DNA from 2 places in the Kitasatospora sp. NPDC047058 genome. Region 1 is predicted to be linked to the other one. Evidence: riboswitches for the same ligand, from Rfam matches in the RefSeq annotation. Region 1 holds a riboswitch; the other holds the start of a gene.
The links. Region 1 has a riboswitch for cobalamin ahead of ABZ885_RS32495 (CoA-acylating methylmalonate-semialdehyde dehydrogenase). Riboswitches for the same ligand answer to the same signal wherever they lie in the genome.
Positions count from the first base shown of each region.

Region 2: it holds a riboswitch for cobalamin, as region 1 does, so the genes downstream of both, ABZ885_RS14145 (ribonucleoside-diphosphate reductase subunit alpha) here and ABZ885_RS32495 (CoA-acylating methylmalonate-semialdehyde dehydrogenase) in region 1, are expected to answer to the same signal.

Region 1 covers NZ_JBEYVJ010000352.1:267-6,591, forward strand. The annotation lists gene ABZ885_RS32490 (hypothetical protein) at 1-729, opposite strand; cobalamin riboswitch at 891-1,082, shown strand; gene ABZ885_RS32495 (CoA-acylating methylmalonate-semialdehyde dehydrogenase) at 1,288-2,787, shown strand; gene ABZ885_RS32500 (acyl-CoA dehydrogenase family protein) at 2,784-3,932, shown strand; gene ABZ885_RS32505 (enoyl-CoA hydratase/isomerase family protein) at 3,932-5,008, shown strand; gene mmsB (3-hydroxyisobutyrate dehydrogenase) at 5,005-5,889, shown strand; gene ABZ885_RS32515 (enoyl-CoA hydratase) at 5,886-6,325, shown strand, end outside.
Region 2 covers NZ_JBEYVJ010000071.1:11,019-18,445, forward strand. The annotation lists gene ABZ885_RS14140 (ribonucleotide-diphosphate reductase subunit beta) at 1-540, opposite strand, end outside; gene ABZ885_RS14145 (ribonucleoside-diphosphate reductase subunit alpha) at 561-2,972, opposite strand; cobalamin riboswitch at 3,161-3,302, opposite strand; gene ABZ885_RS14150 (hypothetical protein) at 3,801-4,871, shown strand; gene ABZ885_RS14155 (glycosyl hydrolase) at 5,038-6,504, shown strand; gene ABZ885_RS14160 (hypothetical protein) at 6,659-7,427, shown strand, end outside.

The DNA.
Region 1 (6,325 bases):
TCACGAAGCCGTCGGCTGTGGGCTCATCGCACGCTCGTACAGCTTCTCCTGCGCCCGCTTGAGCAGTTCGGCGGCCTTCTTCCGCGACGCCTCCTCCGCCTTGTCGAGCGCGCCCGGGTAGTCCGCGGACATCCCCGAGCCCGCGCTGTAGTCGACATCGACCGTCAGGCGCAGATTCCCGTCGCAGAAACCCGACTTGAAGCTCAGTTGGTCGACCGGCCCGGGGATGGTCTCGGTGAGCGGGTGCCGGACCGACGACCGGTAGCCCTGCTGGCCGAGCCCCCCGCCGTCGGTCATCTCGAACTTCCGCGTCTCGGTCGGCTTGGGCCCGCCGATCGGAGACTTCGCGATGTCCGCCTCGACCTCCAGCCAGTGGCAGCCGCGGGCCGTCTCGAAGACCACCGCATCGATGGTCACCCGCCAGTCCTCCGTCGCCGGACCGGCGACGTAGCTGCAGCTGAGCGTCTTGGACGGGTCGTCCGCGATCCCCTCGCTCGTCACCGGTATGGAACTCCTCAGCTGCCCGGGCAGGCCGGGGTCGCCCACCGTCGCGCAGAGGTCGTCGACCGTGCGGTACCAGCCGACCTGTTTCGCCTTGCTGTCACTGCTGTTGCTGTTGCTGTTGCTGTTGTTGCTGCCACCGCCGCCGCCGCAGGCGGTGAGGACCACGAGGCCGGCGGCCACGAGGGCGGCCGCGCCGGTACGGGAGGTTCGATTTCGACTCGTCACGGCGCCAGGCTAGGGCCCGCACTCCGTCGGCAGCCGTCGACGGCCGGAGTCTTGCTTGATCTTTAAGTTCTGGGCTCGAACGGCCTGCCGAGCGTGGTCACTCCTACCGGTGACTGCTGTACAGCGGAGCGCGACGCGCCCAGCGAGACCTCTGGACTTACTAGGACGTCCAACTATATGGTCGACGACAGGTCCGCGGTGTCAGGGAAGCCGGTGTGAGTCCGGCACGGTCCCGCCACTGTGACCGGGGAGTCCGTCCTTGCAGGAGACGGCCACTGGCAGCCAGCCGGGAAGGCCTGAGGGCGTGCGGTGATCCGGGAGTCAGGATACCGGCCGCGGGTGATCCGTGTTTTCCACGAGGATGGAGACGACACGCATGACTCCGGGCTGCTCCCGTTCCGCTGCTCCTGGCTGTCCTGTGCCGACGACCGCCGGGGCCCACCTTTCCTGACGGTTCGTCATGCCACCGTGACGCCGCGGGCCGCACCAACCGCGCGCCCGCCCGTCGGCGGCGGCCTCCATTCCTCCTCTCCCCATCCACGATGAGAGAAGGAACCGATGGTCCGTGAACTGACCCACTTCGTCGCCGGCAAGCGCACCGCCGGGACGTCCGGCCGCTTCGGCGACGTGTACGACCCCAACACCGGCCGGGTGCAGGCCCGGGTGCCGCTGGCCGACCGGGCGGAGGTCGAGGCGGTGATCGCCGATGCCGCGCAGGCCCAGCCCGAGTGGGCCGCCTGGAACCCGCAGCGGCGGGCTCGGGTGCTGCTGCGCTTCCTGCAACTGGTCGAGCAGGAGAAGGAGGAGCTCGCCCGGCTGCTCTCCGCCGAGCACGGCAAGACCGTGGCCGACGCCCACGGCGACCTCCAACGCGGCCTGGAAGTCGTGGAGTTCGCCGCCGGGATCCCGCATCTGCTGAAGGGCGAGTTCACCGACAACGCCGGCACCGGCATCGACGTGTACTCGATGCGCCAGCCGCTCGGCGTCGTCGCGGGCATCACGCCGTTCAACTTCCCCGCGATGATCCCGCTCTGGAAGGCCGCGCCCGCACTGGCCTGCGGCAACGCCTTCGTCCTCAAGCCCTCCGAGCGCGATCCCTCGGTGCCGCTGCGCCTGGCCGAGCTCTTCCTGGAGGCGGGACTGCCGCCGGGCGTCCTCAACGTCGTCAACGGGGACAAGGAAGCCGTCGACACGCTGCTGGAGGACCCGCGGGTGGAGGCGCTCGGTTTCGTCGGCTCGACCCCGATCGCCCAGTACGTCTATGCGACCGCGGCCGCGCACGGCAAGCGCGCGCAGTGCTTCGGCGGCGCGAAGAACCACATGATCGTGATGCCGGACGCCGACCTCGACCAGGCCGCCGACGCCCTGATCGGCGCCGGCTACGGCTCGGCCGGCGAGCGCTGCATGGCCATCTCGGTCGCCGTCCCGGTGGGGGAGGAGACCGCGGACGCCCTGGTGGCGAAGCTGGTCGAGCGGATCGCCGCACTGAAGGTCGGCCGCTCGGACGACCCCGCGGCGGACTTCGGGCCGCTGGTGGGCCGCGACGCCCTGGAGCGGGTCCGCGGCTACCTGGACCTCGGGGTCCGGGAGGGCGCCGAACTCGTCGTCGACGGACGGGACTTCCGGCTGGAGGGGCACGAGGACGGCTACTTCCTCGGCGCCTCGCTGTTCGACCGGGTCACCCCGGACATGCGGATCCACCGGGAGGAGATCTTCGGCCCGGTCCTCACGGTCGTCCGCGCCGCCGACTACGAGGAGGCGCTGCGGCTGCCCAGCGAGCACGAGTTCGGCAACGGCGTGGCCATCTACACCCGGGACGGCGACACCGCCCGCGACTTCGCCCGCCGGGTCAACACCGGCATGGTCGGCGTCAACGTGCCCATCCCGGTGCCGATCGCCTACCACACCTTCGGCGGCTGGAAGCGCTCCGCCTTCGGCGACCTCAACCAGCACGGCCCGGACTCGATCCGCTTCTACACCCGCACCCGCACCGTCACCTCGCGCTGGCCTTCCGGGGTCAAAGAGGGCGCGAGCTTCACCATGCCGACGATGGGATGAGCGCCGTGCACGATCTCACCGAGGACCAGCGGGCCATCGCGGAGACGACCCGGGCCTTCGCCGACGAGTACCTGGCGCCGAACGCCGTCGAGTGGGACCAGGCCAAGCACTTCCCCGTGGACGTGCTGCGCAAGGCGGCGGGCGTCGGCCTGGCCGGCGTCTACGTGCGCGAGGACGCCGGCGGCTCCGGACTCTCCCGGCTGGAGGGGGTGGTGGCCTTCGAGGCGCTCGCGACCGGCTGCCCGTCGATCGCCGCCTACCTGTCCATCCACAACATGGTCGGCTGGATGATCGACCGCTACGGCAGCGCCGGGCAGCGCTCGCGCTGGCTGCCCGGCCTCTGCACGGCCGAGCACCTGGGCAGCTACTGCCTGACCGAACCCGGCGCCGGCTCCGACGCGGCGGCGATCGCCACCCGGGCCGTCCGGGACGGCGGCCACTGGGTGCTGGACGGCGTCAAGCAGTTCATCTCCGGGGCGGGTGACTTCCGGATCTACGTGGTGATGGCCCGCACCGGTGGACCGGGGGCCGGCGGGGTCTCCGCCTTCGTCGTCGAGCGCGACGACCCCGGCGTCTCCTTCGGGCCGAACGAGAAGAAGATGGGCTGGAACGCCCAGCCCACCCGGCAGGTGCTGCTGGACGGCGTCCGCCTGCCCGCCGACCGCCTGCTCGGCGCGGAGGGCGAGGGCTTCCGGATCGCCATGAGCGGGCTGAACGGCGGCCGGCTCGGCATCGCCGCCTGCTCGCTCGGCGGCGCGCAGGCCGCGCTGGAACGCGCCACCGGCTACCTCGCGGACCGCGAGGCGTTCGGCGCACGCCTCCTGCACGCCCAGGCCCTGCAGTTCCGGCTGGCCGACATGGCGACGGAGCTGGAGGCGGCCCGGGCGCTGCTGTGGCGGGCGGCCGCCGCCCTGGACCGGGGCGACCCCCGGGCGCCGCAGCTGTGCGCGATGGCCAAGCGCTACGCCACCGACACCGGCTTCGAGGTGGCCAACCAGGCCCTCCAACTGCACGGCGGCTACGGCTACCTGGCCGAGTACGGCATCGAGAAGATCGTCCGCGACCTGCGGGTGCACCAGATCCTGGAAGGGACCAACGAGATCATGCGCGTCATCGTCGCCCGCGGCCTGACCGGAGCCGCGTGATGGCCGGCAACGACCCCGGGGAGGTCGTCCTCCGGCGCGAGGGCCGGGCCGGCTTCGTCGTCCTCAACCGGCCCGCGGCCCTGAACGCCCTCACCCACACCATGGTGCAGCGCATCGCGGAGGCCCTGGACACCTGGGAGCAGGACGACCGGGTCGAGTCCGTCGTCATCACGGGGGCCGGGGACCGCGCCTTCTGCGCCGGCGGCGACATCGTCGCCATCCACCGCGCCGCCACCGGCGGGGACCCGGGCGCGGTCGAGGAGTTCTGGCGCGACGAGTACCGCCTCAACGCCCGGATCGCCCGCTACTCCAAGCCGTACGTGGCCGTCATGAACGGCATCGTGATGGGCGGCGGTGTCGGCGTCTCGGCCCACGGCAGCGTCCGGATCGTCACGGAGACCACGCGCATCGCCATGCCGGAGGCGGGGATCGGCTTCGTGCCCGATGTCGGCGGCACGTACCTGCTCGCCCTGGCGCCGGGCGAGCTGGGCACCCACCTCGCCCTCACCGCCGGATCGGCCGGTGCCGCGGACGCGCTGCTGTGCGGGCTCGCCGACCACTTCCTGCCCTCCGAACGAGTGCCGGCGCTGCTCGACGACCTCGCCCGGCTGCCCGTGCACGACGCCCTCGAACGGCACGTCGGACCCGCTCCGGCCGGTGCGCTGGCCGGGCAGCGGGCGTGGATCGACAGCTGCTACGCGGCCGGCACCGTGGAGGAGATCCTCGACCGGCTGCGGGACAGCGGGGAGCCCGAGGCGAAGAAGGCCGCCGACCGGATCACCGCCAACTCCCCGACCGCGGTGAAGGCCACGCTGACGGCCCTGCGCCGGGCCCGCGCGCTCGGCCCGTTGGAGGCCGTGCTCGACCAGGAGTACCGCACCTCGTGTGCGGCGCTCTCCACCCCGGACCTCGCCGAGGGGATCCGGGCGCAGGTGATCGACAAGGACCGCTCGCCGCGGTGGAGCCCGGCCACCCTGGGCGCCGTCGAGCCCGCCGCCGTGGCCCGGTACTTCGCCCCGCGCGGCGAGCGCGAGCTCGGCCTCGCCGCCACCACCACATCCCTGGAGCGCTGGTGACCCACAGCATCGGATTCATCGGACTGGGCAACATGGGCGGCCCGATGGCCGCCAATCTCGTCAAGGCCGGCCACCGGGTGACCGGCTTCGACCTCGCGGCGGACGCCCGTGAACGGGCGGCGGGGCACGGGATCGCCGTCGCCGCGTCCGCGGAGCAGGCGGCGGCCGGGGCCGAGGTGGTCGTCACCATGCTGCCCACCGGGCGGCATGTGCTCGACGCCTACGCGGGCCTGACCGCCGCCGCGCGCGGGGCGCTGTTCGTGGACTGCTCCACCATCGCCGTCGGGGATGCCCGGATCGCCGCCGACCTGGCCCGCACGGCCGGGCACCGGGTCGTCGACGCGCCCGTCTCCGGCGGTGTGCCCGGCGCCGAGGCCGCGAGCCTGACCTTCATGGTCGGCGCGGACGACGCCGACTTCACGGCGGCCGAACCGGTGCTGGCCGCGATGGGCCGCCGGGTCGTGCACTGCGGGGCGTCCGGCGCCGGGCAGGCGGCGAAGATCTGCAACAACATGATCCTCGGCGTCTCGATGATCGCGGTCAGCGAGGCCTTCGTCCTCGGGGAGAGCCTCGGGCTCAGCCACCAGGCGCTGTTCGAGGTGGCCTCCACCGCGTCCGGCCAGTGCTGGGCACTGACCAGCAACTGCCCCGTCCCCGGGCCCGTCCCGGCCAGCCCCGCCAACCGCGCGTACGCGGGCGGCTTCGCCGCGGCCCTGATGGCCAAGGACCTCGGACTCGCGGCCGACGCGGCTGCGGCCTCCGCCGTCCCGGCCGAACTGGGCGCCAGGGCAGCCGAGTTGTACGCCGCGTTCGCCGAAGGGGCGGGCGCCGGGCTGGACTTCTCCGCCATCGTCACCACCCTCCGGAAGGGCACCGCATGACCTACGCGACGATCCGCGCCGAGCGCAAGGGCCGGGTGGGGCTGATCACGCTCGACCGGCCGAAGGCGCTCAACGCGCTCAACACCGAGCTGATGAACGAAGTCGTGGCGGCGGCCGCGGAGTTCGACCGGGACCCGGAGATCGGCTGCCTGGTGGTCACCGGCTCGGAGAAGGCGTTCGCGGCCGGTGCGGACATCAAGGAGATGCAGTCCCTGGAGTTCGTCGACGCCTACCTCGGCGACTGGTTCGCGGCCTGGGACCGCTTCGCCGCCCTGCGCAAGCCGGTCGTGGCGGCGGTGGCGGGCTACGCGCTGGGCGGGGGCTGCGAGCTGGCGATGATGTGCGACATCCTGCTGGCGGCCGACACCGCGAAGTTCGGGCAGCCGGAGATCAAGCTCGGTGTGATCCCGGGCATCGGCGGCTCGCAGCGGCTCAC
Region 2 (7,427 bases), on a different contig from region 1:
CGCGCCGTAGAAGAACAGACCCTCCACGCACGCCGCGAAGCAGATCAGGTTGAGCAGGAACGCCCGCCTGTCCTCCTTCGTCTGCAGCGAGTCGATGTGGTCGACCGCGTTCATGTACTTGAAGCAGAACTGCGCCTTCTGGTGGATGGAGGGGATGTTCTCCACCGCGGCGAAGGCCGCGTTGCGGTCCTCCGGGTCCGGAAGGTAGGTGTCGAGCAGCGTCAGGTAGAACTGGACGTGCACGGCCTCCTCGAACAGCTGCCGGCTCAGGTAGAGCCGCGCCTCCGGGGAGTTGATGTGCTTGTACAGGCTCAGCACCACGTTGTTCGCGACGATCGAGTCACCGGTCGCGAAGAAGGCGACCAGCCGCCCGATCATGTGCCGCTCGCCCTCGCTCAGCTTGGCGAGGTCGGCGACGTCGGAGTGCAGGTCCACCTCCTCCACGGTCCAGGTGTTCTTGATCGCGTCCCGGTACCGGTCGTAGAACGACGGGTAGCGCATCGGGCGCAGGGTCAGCTCGAAGCCGGGGTCGAGCAGCATCTTGCGGTCGTCGGGGGTGCTCACTGGCAGGCCTCGCAGGACTCGGGGTTCTCCAGGGAGCAGGCGATGGCGTCCTGCTCGGCCTGGGTCATGGTCGGGGTGCCCACGCTGACCGGGTTGGCCGGCTGCGGCGCGGCCGTGCGGGCGGTGCCGGACGCGGCCTGCGCGATCCGGGTCGCCGGGCGCGAGCGCAGGTAGTAGGTGGTCTTCAGACCGACCTTCCACGCGTACGCGTACATCGAGCTGAGCTTGCCGATGGTGGGCGCGGCCATGAAGAGGTTCAGCGACTGGCTCTGGTCCAGGTACGGCATGCGCGCCGCGGCCAGGTCGATCAGCGCGCGCTGCGGCAGCTCCCAGGCGGTGCGGTACAGCGAGCGCACCTCGGCCGGCAGCCAGTTGAGCTCCTGCACCGAGCCGTTCGAGTCGCGCAGCGCGTCCCGGGTCTGCTGGTCCCAGACGCCGAGCTCCTTGAGCTCGCGCACCAGGTAGGGGTTCACCTGGAGGAACTCGCCCGACAGCGTCTCGCGCTTGAACAGGTTGGACACCTGCGGCTCGATGCACTCGTACACGCCGGCGATCGAGGCGATCGTCGCGGTCGGGGCGATGGCCAGCAGCAGCGAGTTGCGCAGGCCGGTCTCGGCGATCCGCGCACGCAGCGCCGTCCAGCGGTCGGCCCACTGCGGGGCGGCCGTCGGGAAGTGGTCGATGTGCAGCTCGCCGCGGGCGGCGCGGGTCTCGCCGTACGCCTCGTGGCGGCCCAGCTGCTCGGCCAGGTCGGCGGAGCGCTCGTACGCGGTGAGCATGATGCGCTCGGCGATCAGGGTGGAGAGGGTCTTCGCCTCGGCGGAGTCGAAGTCGATCCGCAGCTGGAAGAAGACGTCCTGGAGGCCCATCACGCCCAGGCCCACCGGGCGCCAGCGCGAGTTGGACGTCCCGGCCTCGACGGTCGGGTAGAAGTTGATGTCCACCACGCGGTCGAGGAAGGTGACGGCGGTGCGCACGGTGGCGTCCAGCCGCTCCCAGTCCATCGCGCCGATCAGGTCGGCGGCCGACGCGCCCTCGGCCACGTGGGCGCCGAGGTTGACCGAGCCGAGGTTGCAGACGGCGGTCTCGGAGTCGTCCGTGACCTCCAGGATCTCGGTGCAGAGGTTGGAGCTGTGCACCGTCCGGCCGGGCAGCGCGGTCTGGTTGGCGGCGCGGTTGGAGGCGTCCTTGAAGGTCATCCAGCCGTTGCCGGTCTGCGCCAGGGTGCGCATCATCCGGGCGTACAGGGTCTGCGCGGGGATGGTGCGGACGGCCTTGCCGGCCAGCTCGGCCTTGCGGTACGCCTCGTCGAAGTCGGCGCCCCAGAGGTCGACCAGCTCGGGCACGTCGGCCGGGGAGAACAGCGACCAGTCCTCGTTGGCGTTGACCCGGCGCATGAACTCGTCCGGGATCCAGTGCGCCAGGTTGAGGTTGTGGGTGCGCCGCGCCTCCTCGCCGGTGTTGTCGCGCAGCTCCAGGAACTCCTCGATGTCCGCGTGCCAGGTCTCCAGGTAGACGCAGGCCGCGCCCTTGCGGCGGCCGCCCTGGTTGACGGCGGCGACCGAGGAGTCGAGGGTGCGCAGGAACGGGACGATGCCGTTCGACTTGCCGTTGGTGCCCCGGATCAGGCTGCCGCGGGACCGGATCCGCGAGTAGGAGAGGCCGATGCCGCCGGCGTGCTTGGAGAGGCGGGCGATCTGGGCGTACCGGGAGTAGATCGAGTCCAGGTTGTCCAGCGGCGAGTCGAGCAGGTAGCAGCTCGACATCTGCGGGTGCCGGGTGCCGGAGTTGAACAGGGTCGGCGAGGAGGTCAGGTACTCCAGCCGGCTCATCAGGCGGTACAGCTCCGCCACCTCGCGCACCGACTGCTCGTTGTCGCCGACCGCCAGGCCACAGGCGACACGGAGCAGGAAGTGCTGCGGGGTCTCGACCACCATGCGGGTGATCGGGTGGCGCAGCAGGTAGCGGGACTGCACGGTGCGCAGGCCGAAGTACTCGAAGCGGTCGTCGCCCTGCGGGTCGATGAGCGCGTCCAGCGCGGCGGCGTGCTTCGCGACGAAGGCGGCGGTGGTGTCGCCGATCAGGCCCTCGGCGTGGCCGACGGCGATCGAGGCGGAGAAGGAGACCGAGCCCTGGCTGTTCGCCTCGTCGACGATCTCCAGCGCGAGCAGGCGGGCGGCCAGCTTCGAGTACTGCGGGTCCTCGGCGATCATCGACGCTGCGGCGTCCACGGCCAGCCCGCGCAGCTCGGCGAAGTCCGAACCGGCGTGGCGGCCGCGCAGCGCGGCGGCGGCGACATGGCCGGGGTCCACCTGCGGCAGGTCGACACTGCGGTCGGTCAGCAGCCGGAGCAGCGCGCCGCCCGGGTCGGAGACCGTCGGGGCGGCGGGGGAACCCTGGGCGGGCAGGGTGGCTGAGGCAGCGGTGGTCAAGGCGCTCTCTCCTGGCGGCGATCGGCGGCGGTGGATCGGGGTACCGGGCCGTTCGGGGCAGGGGAGCACAGCGCGAGGGCCGGACGGCGTCGCGTGACGGTGTCATCCCCGGCCCGCCCGCGAGGCCCGGAAGTACTGCTCGTGCTGCAGGCCTCTGCGGGGAGGCCGGAAGGCACGCCGTCGGCAGGTACTCGGACTCGCGGGCTCTGGTCGGAGCCGCCCGCACACCGCTGCGGGGCAGTCCCGGACTCGCACCGGGTTCCCCTGCGTCGACAGCAGGAGTGAGCATACATCTAGTGGTGTCCGCTCGATGCGACACCACATGTTGTGCAGCGCCGCGTGTTGGCGTGATGACCGGTGGTACCGGGGGAAGGGCCGTGGCGGGGCCTGGGAGGGGCCGTGGCGGGGCCGTGACGACCGCCACTGCAGGACCCGGCCGGGGGCCGGCGGCGGGGCCGCGCGAGGTCGCGACGGGGCCGCGGATGGCCCGCGGGTGTCCGGATTGGGAAACGGAATGGTCACCGGGCGGAGCCGCCGTCAGGCGCATGCCCTACGATCTCGGCTCATGAGGGAGCGGAGCGAGGGGGACGCATGAGCGACGGAACGGGAGCGCCCGGACAGGCACCGCAGGGGCAGCCGCCGGCCGCGCCGGTGCCTCCTGCGCCGTACCCCGGCGCGCAGCCGGTGCCACCGGCACCGGGCGGGTTCGGACCGCCGCCCGCCTCGTACGGGCCGCCGGTGCCGTCGCAGCAGCCGGTGGTTCCGCCGGTTCCTGCCGTGCCGCAGCCGCCCGCGCCGCAGCCGGTGCCACAGCCTGTCCAGCCGCAGCCGGTGCCGCCGCAGCAGGTCCAGCCTCCGGTGCAGCCGCAGCCGCAGCCTGTCCAGCCGCAGCCCGTGCCGCCGCAGCAGGTCCAGCCTCCGGTGCAGCCGCAGCAGCCCGTGCAGCCCCAGCCGATGCAGCCCCAGCCCGTGCCGCCGCAGCAGCCGATGCAGCCGCAGCCGCCCGCCCAGGCGATGCCGCCGCAGCAGCAGTGGCAGCCGCAGCCCCAGCCCCAGCCCGTCCAGCCGCAGCACAACGCCCAGCCGGACTGGGCGGCCATGGCCGACCGCAACGAGGCCGAGGCCAAGCGCAAGGGCCGGATGAAGATCATCGTCGCGGCCGTCGCCGTCGTCGTGGTCGGCGGCCTGATCGCCGGCGGTCTGATGCTCATGAAGAAGGACGACGGCGGCAAGAAGACCGTCGCCGAGCCGACCCCGACCGCCACCGCGACCACCCCGGCGTCGTCGCCCTCCGGCAAGGCGTCCGCGAGCGGCAGCCCGAGCGCCGCGCCCGAGGACCCGTCGAAGGCGCTCTGGGAGGCCACCACCGACCCGGCGCCGCAGGACGCGGCCGCGCTGTTCTCGGCGCTCACCGTGACCGTCAACGGCGCCACCTGGAACCGGACCGTGGTCTCGCTCGACTCGCCCTGCTGGGACGGCAACTCCACGGTCGGCGGCCTCGGCAAGATCCTCGGCGACCAGGGCTGCCGCCAGGTGCTCCGGGCCACGTACGTCTCGGGCGACAGCGCGGTGACGGTCGGCGTCGCGGTCTTCGACCACAAGCAGCAGGCCGAGACCTCGATGAAGAGCTACGTCGGCCACCTGAAGGGCGCCGCCGCCCCGGGCTCGCCGGCCTTCTGCGCCACGCCCGGCTGCACCAACACCAAGGCCACCCTGGGCCGGTACGCGTACTTCACCGTCGAGGGCTCCGCCAAGGGCGGCAACACCGCGGACGCCACCGCCACCGCGGCGGCCCCGGGCTTCGGCGAGCACGTGAAGAACCAGCTGCTCCAGCGCGCCAAGTCCGCCGCCCCGGCCGCCACCCCCGCGGGCTGACGCCCGCGCCGGACCCGCAGCGCACGCGCCCCGGCCGGGAAACCGCCGGGGCGCGCCCGTTCGCCCGGGTGCGGGGAGTGTGGCAGGCTCACCGCCAGTCAGTCGTACGTGTGTTCCGGTCGTGACGGCGCAGGCCGGTGCCGGTCAGCTTCCGGAGGAATCGTCCGTGGCCCTGCCCAGAGCGCTGCGCGCCAAGCCTGCCGTGCTGGCCGCGGCCGGTGCGGTCCTGGCCGCCGGGGCGGTCGTCCTGGCCGGCCACGACGGCCGCGCCGAGGACGAGCCCGCGCCCGGGCCCACCGCCCGCAGCGAACTCACCCTCAACGGCGCCGGCCGGACCCTGCCGCCCGAGGTCGGCCGCGAACTGCTGGCACGCGACCCGAAGGCCTCCCCGAACGCCCGGGCCGTCCAGCAGCTCCTCGCCGACCTGGAGCGCGAGGCCCGGGCCGGCCGCTCCGGCGGCACGGTGATCGGCCAGCACGTCGAGGCGCACAACGAGCGCTACAACCCCCAGTACGGCGACTACCCCGGGGCCAAGCAGGTCGGCTACTACTACAAGAAGGCCGCCGACATCACCGGCAGGCTGCCCGGCTTCGTGGAGACCGACCTCGGTCCCGGGTACGGCCAGAACGGCTGGGGCGTCGGCAACCCGCGCTCGTACTCGCAGGGCCGCTGGCCGGCCTGCGCGACCGGCTGGCAGTACACCGACGACGCCGTCGACCTGATGACCGCCGTCTGGTCCGGCCACCCGCGCGCCGAGGACGGCAGCTACGGCGCGTCCGGCGTCCAGAAGAACTGCGACGGCACCACCACCGAGCTGCCCGACAACGGCGGTGCCCCGGCCGGCCTGGTCGGGATGTCCTTCCACGAGCCGTACCCGGGCTCGGACGTGAAGTCCTTCGACCGGGTGCTCTGCTCCTCCTCGCCCGCCGCCAAGGACCCGGCCTGGTTCGGCCGCGTCGTGGACAGCGCGGGCGACACCCCCGAGTACCGCGCCCTGCTCACGGACCTGTCCTACCTGGCCGACCACCTGGAGTACCTGGCCGCGCACGACGTCCCGGTGCTGCTGCGCCCGTACCACGAGATGAACGCGGCCGACTGCGCCCGCGGCTTCTGGTGGTCCGGCCGCAAGCCGGCCGAGTACCAGGCGCTCTGGCGGATCACCTACCACTACCTGGTGGAGACCAGGGGCCTGCACAACCTGCTCTTCGCCTGGACCCCGGTCTCCTGGGACGGCGCCCCCGGCGTCGACCCCTGGGACTACTACCCGGGCGCGCAGTACGTCGACGTGGTCGGCGTGGACGACTACAGCGGCAGCCCGGCGCACCCGATCGGCACCGGCGAGGTGTGGACCAAGCGCTACTACGACGGGCTGGCCGCCTACGGGAAGCCGCGGATCCTGGCCGAGTCCTTCGCCGTCCCGGTCAACGCCCGCCAGCCGGACACCCTGCGCCGCACCCCGTGGACGATCTGGACGGTCTGGGGGCAGTCGCTGACGGACAACAACCTGACACCGGACCAGCCGCGCAACTCGAACGCCGACGTCAAGGCCACCTACGGCAACGGACTGGCGCTCACCGGCGGCTCCGGCACGTTCAACCCCGGCGTCGACTGGAGCGGGCTGCACGTCCGGTGACCGGGAACCCGGCCCGGTGCCGCCCGGTGACTTTGGTTACACGGCGCAGGCCCCCAGAACCCCGGGAATTCCGGGTCCGTTCGCCCGTGTGGCATCCTGTGGCGCGGAATCGGGTAGAGGCCGGGAGCGCCCGGCAGGGGCGGGGGTACGGGAGATGACACAGGCGCGTCCGAACCGCCTGGCCGGCGGCCTCGCCGTGGCCTGGGGGGCCGTGCTGCTGGCCTGGGCGGCGTACAACTGCTTCTGGCAGGTCGGCTTCACGACCTTCGTCAAAGGCATCTTCTACTACGGCGGCTCCTCGATGGGCGCCGAGACCGGCAGCCTCAACTACGGCGCGCTGTACCTGGCCTCGGGCATCCTGCTGCTCCGCGGCCGGGAGTGGGCGCGCGGGGTGGCGGTCGGCGTGGCGCTGGTCGAGGGCTACAACCGGGTGCGCAGCCTGACCGGCGCCCTGCTGGACGAGCCGCAGCGGCACTGGTTCACCGGGACCACCCAGGGCTGGCTGAAGCTCCTCACCTTCGGGGCCGGCGTGCTGGTCGCCGCCGCGCTGGTGCTGCTGCTGGCCGTCTCGCTGCGCCGGGGGGCCGGGACGGGCTGGGCGCCGGCGCCCGCGGCGTGGGCGGGCGGCGGGCAGCCGTCGCCGTTCGCGACGCAGCCGGACCAGCTGCACTGGTCTTTGCGGCAGACGCTGCCGCAGGACCAGGCCCCCGGTCAGCAGCCGGTGCAGCCGCAGCCGTTCGGCGGCCCGCAGCAGGCCCAGCCGCCGGTGCAGCCCCAGCCCCAGCCCCAGTCACAGCAGGCGTGGCCGCAGCCGCTGCCCGCCCAGCAGGCCCAGCCCGCCCAGCCGCTCCCGCACCAGCCCACCCAGCCCGCCTGGGCGCCGCAGCAGCCGCCGGCCCAGCCGCCGGCGCCGCAGCAGCCCT